2 regions of the Halopseudomonas sp. MFKK-1 genome follow, and region 1 is predicted to be linked to the other one. Evidence: riboswitches for the same ligand, from Rfam matches in the RefSeq annotation. Region 1 holds a riboswitch; the other holds the start of a gene.
The links. Region 1 has a riboswitch for cobalamin ahead of O5O48_RS07225 (TonB-dependent receptor domain-containing protein). Riboswitches for the same ligand answer to the same signal wherever they lie in the genome.

Region 1 (4,417 bases):
CAGCTGGCTGACTACACCGTTCAGCGCCGCTTCTGAGATAGCCCTGCGTGCAGTTGGGCTATCGGCCTGCATCGGTTAAACTGCGCCCTTGTTTTCCCGCCACCGACGTTGGCACCCAGAGCCTTGTTTGATGCCCAGCACTTTCCACGAAATCCCGCTCCATCGCCCCAGCACGCCGCTGCTGGACCGTATCGACGATACCGAGTCGCTGCGTGCGCTTGACGAAAGCCAACTACCCGAGCTGGCCGATGAGCTGCGGGCATTTCTGCTCTGGAGTGTCGGCCAGACCGGCGGGCATTTCGGCGCGGGGCTGGGCGTCATCGAACTGACCATCGCCCTGCACTACGTCTATCACACGCCGGACGACCGCCTGCTGTGGGACGTTGGCCATCAGGCCTACCCGCACAAGATTCTCACCGGCCGCCGCGAACAGATGGCCAGCCTGCGCCAGAAGAACGGCCTGGCCGCCTTCCCGCGGCGCAGCGAAAGCCCCTACGACACCTTTGGCGTCGGCCATTCCAGCACCTCGATCAGCGCCGGCCTGGGCATGGCCATCGCTGCCGGCCTGCAGGGCCTGGATCGCCGCACCGTTGCCGTGATCGGCGACGGCGCGCTGACCGCGGGCATGGCCTTTGAAGCGCTCAACCACGCCTCGGAAGTCGAAGCCAACATGCTGGTTGTGCTGAACGACAACGACATGTCGATCTCGCGCAATGTCGGTGGCCTGTCCAACTACCTGGCCAAGATCCTGTCCAGTCGCACCTACTCGCACATGCGCGAGGGCAGCAAGAAGGTCCTGTCCAAGATTCCGCCGGCCTGGGAGCTGGCACGCAAGACCGAAGAACACGCCAAGGGCATGCTGGTGCCGGGCACCCTGTTCGAGGAGCTGGGCTGGAACTACATCGGCCCGATCGACGGGCACGACCTGCCTACGCTGGTACGCACCCTGAAGAACATGCGCGAGCTCAAGGGCCCGCAGTTCCTCCACGTGATCACCCAGAAGGGCAAGGGGTTTTCCCCCGCCGAGGCCGACCCGATCGGCTACCACGCCATCACCAAGCTGGAGCCCAAGGCCCCGAGCAACGGCGCCAGCAAACCGAAATTCTCGAACATCTTTGGCCAGTGGCTGTGCGACATGGCCGAGCAGGACGAGCGCCTGATCGGCATTACTCCGGCAATGAAGGAAGGCTCGGACCTGATTGCCTTCTCCGAGCGCTTCCCCAAGCGCTACTTCGACGTCGCCATCGCAGAGCAGCATGCCGTCACCCTCGCTGCGGGCATGGCCTGTGAAGGCGCCAAGCCGGTGGTTGCCATCTACTCGACCTTCCTGCAGCGCGGCTACGATCAGTTGATCCACGACGTTGCGGTGCAGAATCTGGACGTGCTGTTTGCCATCGACCGCGCCGGTCTGGTTGGCGAGGACGGCCCGACCCACGCCGGCAGCTTCGACCTGTCGTACCTGCGCTGCCTGCCGAACATGCTGATCATGGCGCCGGCCGACGAGAACGAGACCCGCCAGATGCTGACCACCGGCTACCTGCACGAAGGCCCGGCGGCTGTGCGCTATCCGCGTGGTACCGGCCCGGGCGTGCCCATCGATCCGGCGCTGGAGCCGCTGCCGATCGGCAAGGGCCTACTTACCCGCCGGGGCGAAAAGGTTGCCATCCTCTGCTTCGGCACCCTGCACCAGCAGGCCAGCAAGGCTGCCGAGGCACTGAATGCGACCGTTGCCAACATGCGCTTCGTCAAGCCACTGGACACCCAGTTGATTGCGGAGCTGAGCGACAGCCATGAGCTGCTGGTGACCGTCGAGGAGAACGCCGTCATGGGCGGCGCCGGCAGCGCGGTCAACGAATGGCTGCTGGCCCAGGGTATCAGCCTGCCGGTGCTCAACCTCGGCCTGCCCGATATCTACGTCGAACACGCCAAGCCCGCTGAAATGCTGGCTGAGTGCGGTCTGGACGCTGCCGGTATCGAAGCGGCCATTCGCGCCCGCCTCGACCGTTTGTAAGAGCCTGCCTCTGGCAGGCTTGACCCACCCCGCCGAAAAGCCTAGAGTCCGCCCCACTTCCAGTCGCCTGGGTGTCCGGCCTGCAGTGCAGTCCGGGTGAAACGGGAAGTCGGTGAGAATCCGACACTGCCCCCGCAACGGTAAGGAATCGCAGGCCAGCCCTGCCAGCATCATCGAAAATGCCACTGTGCTCTGCATGGGAAGGCGATGATGTGTTGATTCCAAGTCCGGAGACCGGCCCAGCGCGAGTACAGCCACGGCAATGCCGTGCGACTGTCTGCTGAGGTGTCGCGGAGGGCGTCACCGGTCAGCGTGCAGCCGCCGCGCGGTGGCCTGCCTCCTGACTTCCCGCCCTCCTCAAAAGCCGAACTTTTGAGGAATCTATGTACAAGTCACTGCTGATCATCCCCGGCCTGCTGGCCTGCGCTGTCGCCCAGGCCAACGATGCATTCAACCTGCCTGCAACCATCATCACCGCGTCGCGCGTGGAGCAACCGCGTGACGCCGCCCTGGCAGCCAACACCGTCTTCGACCGTGACGACATCGAACGTCTGCAGGCGCGCAGCGTGCCGGAGTTGCTACGCCGCGTCCCGGGCGTTCAGCTGAACAGCAACGGTGGCGTACTCTCGTACTTCGTCCGTGGCAGCAACACCGCGCAAACCCTGGTGCTGGTAGACGGCCAGCGCATCGCATCGGCGACCTACGGCGGCGCACGTCTGGACTATCTGAATATCGACAATATTGAACGCGTCGAAGTCGTACGTGGCCCACGCTCAGCTGTCTATGGTGCCGACGCCATCGGCGGCGTAATCCAGATTTTCACCCGGCAGGGCCAAGCAGGCCTGCAGCCTACCATTCGACTGGGCGTCGGCAGCAACCACACCTTCGAGCGCAGCGTTGATATCAGCGGTGGTAACGACAACAGCCGTTTCATCCTGGGCGCAACCCTGAATGAAACAGAAGGCTTTGACCTCACAGAAGATAACCTTGGCAACGACCGTGACAACGACGGCCAACGTACCAAGAGCTACTTCGCTCGCTTTGACCACACCTTCAACGAAGATTGGAGTGCCGGTCTCAGCGTCAACGACCAGAGTGGCAAAAGCGAATTTGACGATGCTTATGAGTTCAACCCGGCCAACCCGGAAAACCAGTTCCGCGTACGCGGCTATGCTGGCTACCTGCAAGGCCAGTTGAGCAGCAACTGGCGCAGTCGCCTGGAGTTGGGCAGCAGCGAAGACCGCAATAAAACCGTCGGCTCTCGCTTTAATGACGGCCAGATCACCACCGAGCGCCACTCCGCCAGTTGGTTGAACTACATCGAACTGTCTGCAGACCAGCAGCTCAACGTTGGGGCAGACTGGCAACGCGACAAACTGGACGCCACCAGTGGCTACACCAAGGACCGTCGTGAGAATACAGGTCTGTTCGCTCAGCACAGCTGGACCGGCGAGCGCATCAGCACCGAGCTGGGCGTACGCCACGACGACAACCAGCATTTTGGTGAGCACGATACCTGGAACGCCGCACTGGCCATCCCCAGCGGAGATAGCCAACAATGGATTGTCAGCTATGCCACCGCATTCCGCGCTCCCACGTTCAACAACCTCTACGCACCGCCGGGCTGGGGTGCTAACCCAGATCTGGACCCCGAACGTTCCCGAACCTTCGAGCTGCAATGGCGTGCAGACCTGCTGGACAGCCAGTGGGAAGCCTCTCTGTATCGCACCGACGTCAAGGACCTGATTGTCTGGGACTCCAGCACGTTCCAGATGAACAACGTAGACGAAGCGCGCATCAACGGTCTGGAACTGGCCATGAGCACCGACGTCATGGGTTGGGCCTCGCGCACCAGCGTCAGCTTTATCGACCCGCGTGACCGTCAGACCGGCAAAACCCTGCAATTGCGTGCAAAACGTACTCTGACCAGCGACCTGGATCGTCAGTTTGGTGACTTCGGCGTGGGCGCAACCTGGGCGCTGTTCAGCGAGCGCTTTGCCAATGCCGCCAACAGCAGCACCTTGGCTGGATACGGCACTCTCGACCTGCGCGCCAACTGGCAGGCGACCGCCTCAACCCGTCTGGACTTGAAAGTCAGCAACGTGCTCGACCGCGACTACCATCTTGGCACCTATCAGCGGGCCACCGGCCCTTGGCCCGCTCCGTCTATCGACTACAGCTACAAAGAACAAGGCCGCGCGGCATTGCTGAGCGTGACCTGGACCCCACAGCTGTAAGCACCACCCACAGTCAGCGCCGTGCCAATAACCCCCGCCCCGTGCGGGGGTTGTTTTGGTTCCGGCATCCGCCCCTCCCCCACATGAACTCCAGCACAGCCCGTCGCCCCAACTTGCCGCCCCGCCCCGCTGATCAGGCATAATGCGTCCTTGTCCGAACCGGAATTCG
Region 2 (4,417 bases), 1.2 Mb from region 1:
TGCCCAGGCGCAGCGCTTTGGTCTCAGCCGCGCGGACGTTGCCCAGGCGCTGTTCCGCCAGAGTCTGGGGACGACGGTGGAACAGTACCGTCAGGAGCTGGACCCGATCCCGATTCTGCTGCGCACCCATGAGGGCAGTCAGCAATCGTTGCAACGTTTGTTGTCCGCGAACGTTTTCAATGCCGCAGGGCAGGCGGTGCCGCTGACCGCGGTTGCGAGGGTGGTGCCGGCCTGGCAGCCGGCGAGTATCCGGCAGCGTGATGGCGTGCGGGTGCTGACCGTTACTGCGGGGCTGGAGCAGGGTTTCAGTTTCAGTCAGGTGCTGGGTGGCTTGCAGGCGCGGCTGGCGGATGCCGTGCTGCCGGCAGGGACCCGGCTGGAAATCGGCGGTGACAGCGAAGGGTCTGGCGACGCCAACCGTGCGCTCTTTACCACGGCACCGATCGGTATCCTGCTGCTGTTGTTCTTCCTGTTGCTGCAGTTCAATTCGTTCAAACGTCTTGGCATTGTTTTGCTCACGGTCCCGTTGGCCAGTGCCGGGGTGTTGCCGGGGCTGGTGTTCTCCGGTGTGCCGTTTGGCTTCCAGTCGTTGCTTGGGGTGATTGCCCTGGTCGGTATTGTGGTCAACAACGCGATTGTGCTGATCGATGTGGTCGATCAGGGACTGGCGCAGGGCAGGGCGATCGATCAGTCGGTGTCGGATGCCGTGATGCGTCGAACCCGTCCGATTTTGCTGACCACCGCCACCACCATCGCCGGGCTGCTGCCGTTGGCATTCTCCAGTTCGACACTCTGGCCGCCGATGGCCTGGGCGATTATTTCGGGGCTGCTCGCGTCCACGGTACTGACATTGCTGGTGGTTCCGGCGGTCTGTCGGCTGTGGTTGCGACCGGCAACCCCGTGGGCGGAAAAGGCGGCAATGCAGATGAACTGAGTGCCGAACGGGCACACTGAAGAAATTTTCAATAAATCGTCTGCAAGTGCTTGACTCGGTTGGTGGAATCTATAGAATGCGCGCCAGTTCCGACGGACAAGTTGATCGACTTCAAGGCGATTTACGGCGTTCGGAAGAACGATGCGCAGCGGTAGTTCAGTTGGTTAGAATACCGGCCTGTCACGCCGGGGGTCGCGGGTTCGAGTCCCGTCCGCTGCGCCATTATTCAAGAAGCCCCAGTTCGCAAGAACTGGGGTTTTTTTGTGCCTGTTTTTCGGTCGCCTCGGTGCTAGCCCAGATGGCCGGGGTCAATTGGCTCGCCGTTCCAGGCATGCAGCCGCGCGCGGATATCTTCGAACATGGCGTCATATTCATGGTGCGCTTTCAGTGACATGAACTCCGGCGTCAACACTCCGTGGCGGCGCAGAATATGATCAATATTGCTGGCGAAGTTGAACGCCGTATCGCGTGGCAGCGAAAAGTGTTCGTGCACCTCGGCATCGTTAATCGTGCCATCGACGCTGAACTCGACTGCACGGCACTGGTCCGCGATGGTGTAGTGAATGTCGATGCTGAACCCGCTATCGCTGGGCAGCAGGCGCATACGGTTGATATGCAGGTGGCCCGGTTCAAACATGTCTTCCTCCTGGGCAAGGTGGGGACGCTCGACCAGTTATAGGCCTAATTGAGTGTCGGGGAAACTGTTGTGCTGAAAGCGTGGTGCATCCGACGGTCGTTTGGTAGGAGGCGCCGGGGGTATGCCGAGCCCGAGCTTGACAGGGCGGGAGGTGGCCACTACTCTCTGCCGCGCTTCAGGTGCCCTCCATCTCGAGGAGGGTGAAACTGGGAAGCCGGTGCGTCTGCCAGATCAGACAATTCCGGCGCTGCCCCCGCAACGGTAAGCGACGTCCGCCTATTTGGCGAGGCGCCTGATAAACGCCACTGTGCTCGATGCATGGGAAGGCTCAGGTCGCCGGACTCACGTCCACTCGCAAGCCCGGAGACCGGCCTGATGCCTTTCACGACAGTGCGGTGGGCGCTGTAGGTGTACGGCGTCTTCCGTTGTGTTCATGCCGTGTTCCTGCCGTCTCCGTCTGTCCCGATTCGACAATGTCGTACGGGTGGGTACGACGGAGCAACCACACAGCATGACTATTCCTGTACGCGCCCCTCTGGCGCTGGGCCTTATTGGCCTTTCTTCCCTTTCTTTCGCCAGCACCCTGGATCTCGGCAGTGATGTTGTCACTGCCACCCGCACCAGTCAGGCCAGCAGTATCGCAGCCACCACCGTGTTCGAGCGGACCGACATCGAGCGGTTGCAGGTCAATACCGCTGAAGAGCTGCTGCGCCGCGCGACCGGGGTCAACCTGATCAACAACGGCGGCCCGGGCAAAAGTACCTCGCTGCAGATTCGCGGCAGCAACGACAAACACGTGCTGGTGATGATCGACGGCGTGCGTATCGGCTCGGCGACCTCCGGCGTTGCCGCACTGCAGAACCTGCCGGTTGAGCAGATCGAGCGGATCGAGATCGTCCGCGGCCCGCGCTCCAGCCTGTATGGCTCCGAGGCCATTGGCGGGGTGGTGCAGATCTTCACCCGCAAGGGCGGTGATGGCCTGACGCCGTACTTCTCGACCACTGTTGGCAGTCGCCAGCATCGCGCCGCTACTGCCGGTGCGTCCGGTGGGAATGACAACGCCTGGTTCAACCTGGGTGTCAGCAGCCTGGATACCGAAGGCTATGATGCGCGCCCGTCGCGGGAAGTGGACCACGATGGTTACCGTGAGCTGTCGGCCAATCTGTCTGGTGGTTACCGGTTTGCCAACGGCTTGCTGCTGGATGCCAACCTGCTGCAGGTCGAGTCGCACAACGACTACGACTCCGGCAACAAGGCCAACGCCGACAGTGTGCTCAGCGCGTATGGCGTGCGCGCCAAATATTCTCCGGTGTCTTTCTGGGATGTGACGCTGCAGGTCGGCCACAGTGAGGACAAGAACGAGAACTTCAAGGGCAGCACCTTTGACACGCGTTATGACACGCGACGCGACAGTGCCAGCTGGCAGAACAATTTTGCCCTGAGCGAAAACCAGTTGCTCACCGTCGGTTACGACTGGCAGCAAGACAGCATCAGCAGCAGCGTCGATTACCCCGAGGACAGCCGCTACAACCACGGCCTGTTTGCCCAATATCTGCTGCACGCCGGCCGTCACGAATGGCAGCTGGGTCTGCGTCACGACGACAACGAGGCCTACGGCGAGCACACCACCGGCAGTGTCGGTTACGGCTATGCGCTGACCGACAGCATCAGCCTGACCTCCAGCTATGGCACGGCCTTCAGTGCGCCAACCTTCAATCAGTTGTACTTCCCCGGATACGGCAATCCGGATATCCAGGCGGAAACCTCGCGCAACATCGAAGTGGGCCTGCGTGGCCAGCACCGCTGGGGCAGCTGGTCGGCCAACGCCTTCCGCAATGATATCGACGACATGATTGCCAGTGTCCGCGTGGGTGGGGTGTCGATGGCCGAGAACGTCGACAAGGCGCGCATTACCGGTCTGGAACTGGAAGTGCTGACCCAGCAGCTGGGCTGGAACTGGCAGGCCAACCTGACCCTGCAGGACCCGGAAAACCGTTCCAGCAGCGCCAATGACGACCTGCTGCTGCGCCGTGTTCCCGAGCAGATCTTCAACCTGGATGTCGACCGCCGCTTCGGCCGTATCGGCCTGGGTGCGAGCGTTCACGCCGAGGGTCGGCGCTGGGACAACGCGACCAACACCAGCGACCTGCATGGCTACAACACGGTCGAGCTGCGGGCCGAGTACTGGCTCAGCCATGCCTGGCGCGTTCAGGCGCGGGTCAGCAACCTGTTCGACAACGAGTATGAAACCGCCGCGACCTACACGCAGCCGGGCCGCGCTGGGTACCTGACCCTGCGTTATCAGCCGCTGTAATCGCGTTGTTTGACTGGCGCTGCCGTTCGCGGCGGCGCCCTGAATAAAAAGCCGGGCGATGCCCGGCACTGACGTTTGGATAAACCGCAAAGGAGAAAGGCTGTGCTGAAAACCTCGAAACATACCCAACTGGTGGTTGGCGCGCTGCTGCTGGCGCTGATGATCATGACGCGCGGTAGCCACTTCCCGCAGCTCAACCTGCCAAGCGCCTCCTGGGCGGTGTTCTTCCTGGTCGGCGTGCTGCTGCGCCCGGTTTGGGCCTACCCCCTGTTCTTTGCAGTCGCTTTTGTAGTGGACGTGATGACGGTCGGCTGGGTAAATGCCGGTCACCACTGCATGACTATCGCCTACTGGGCGCTGCTGCCCGGTTACGCCGCACTCTGGTTCGGCGGCCGGATGTACGCTGGCTGGCACCGTGACCAGGCTTCCGCGCTGCTGGTTCTGGTGCCGACCATGATGCTCAGTGCGCTGGTCTGTCAGGTCTTCACCAGCGGCGGCTTCTACTGGTTCTCCGGCCGCCACGCCGAGCCAA

Region 2: linked by a shared signal. The riboswitch ahead of btuB (TonB-dependent vitamin B12 receptor) and the one ahead of O5O48_RS07225 (TonB-dependent receptor domain-containing protein) in region 1 are both predicted to bind cobalamin.

What each region holds. Positions count from the first base shown of each region.
Region 1 is NZ_CP114836.1:1,549,562-1,553,978, reverse strand. Features, by position in the region: gene O5O48_RS07235 (polyprenyl synthetase family protein) at 1-36, shown strand, start outside; gene dxs (1-deoxy-D-xylulose-5-phosphate synthase) at 131-2,011, shown strand; cobalamin riboswitch at 2,065-2,268, shown strand; gene O5O48_RS07225 (TonB-dependent receptor domain-containing protein) at 2,395-4,248, shown strand.
Region 2 is NZ_CP114836.1:2,770,876-2,775,292, forward strand. Features, by position in the region: gene O5O48_RS12950 (efflux RND transporter permease subunit) at 1-934, shown strand, start outside; tRNA gene O5O48_RS12955 (tRNA-Asp) at 1,080-1,156, shown strand; gene O5O48_RS12960 (DUF5064 family protein) at 1,224-1,571, opposite strand; cobalamin riboswitch at 1,732-1,961, shown strand; gene btuB (TonB-dependent vitamin B12 receptor) at 2,083-3,885, shown strand; gene O5O48_RS12970 (hypothetical protein) at 3,988-4,417, shown strand, end outside.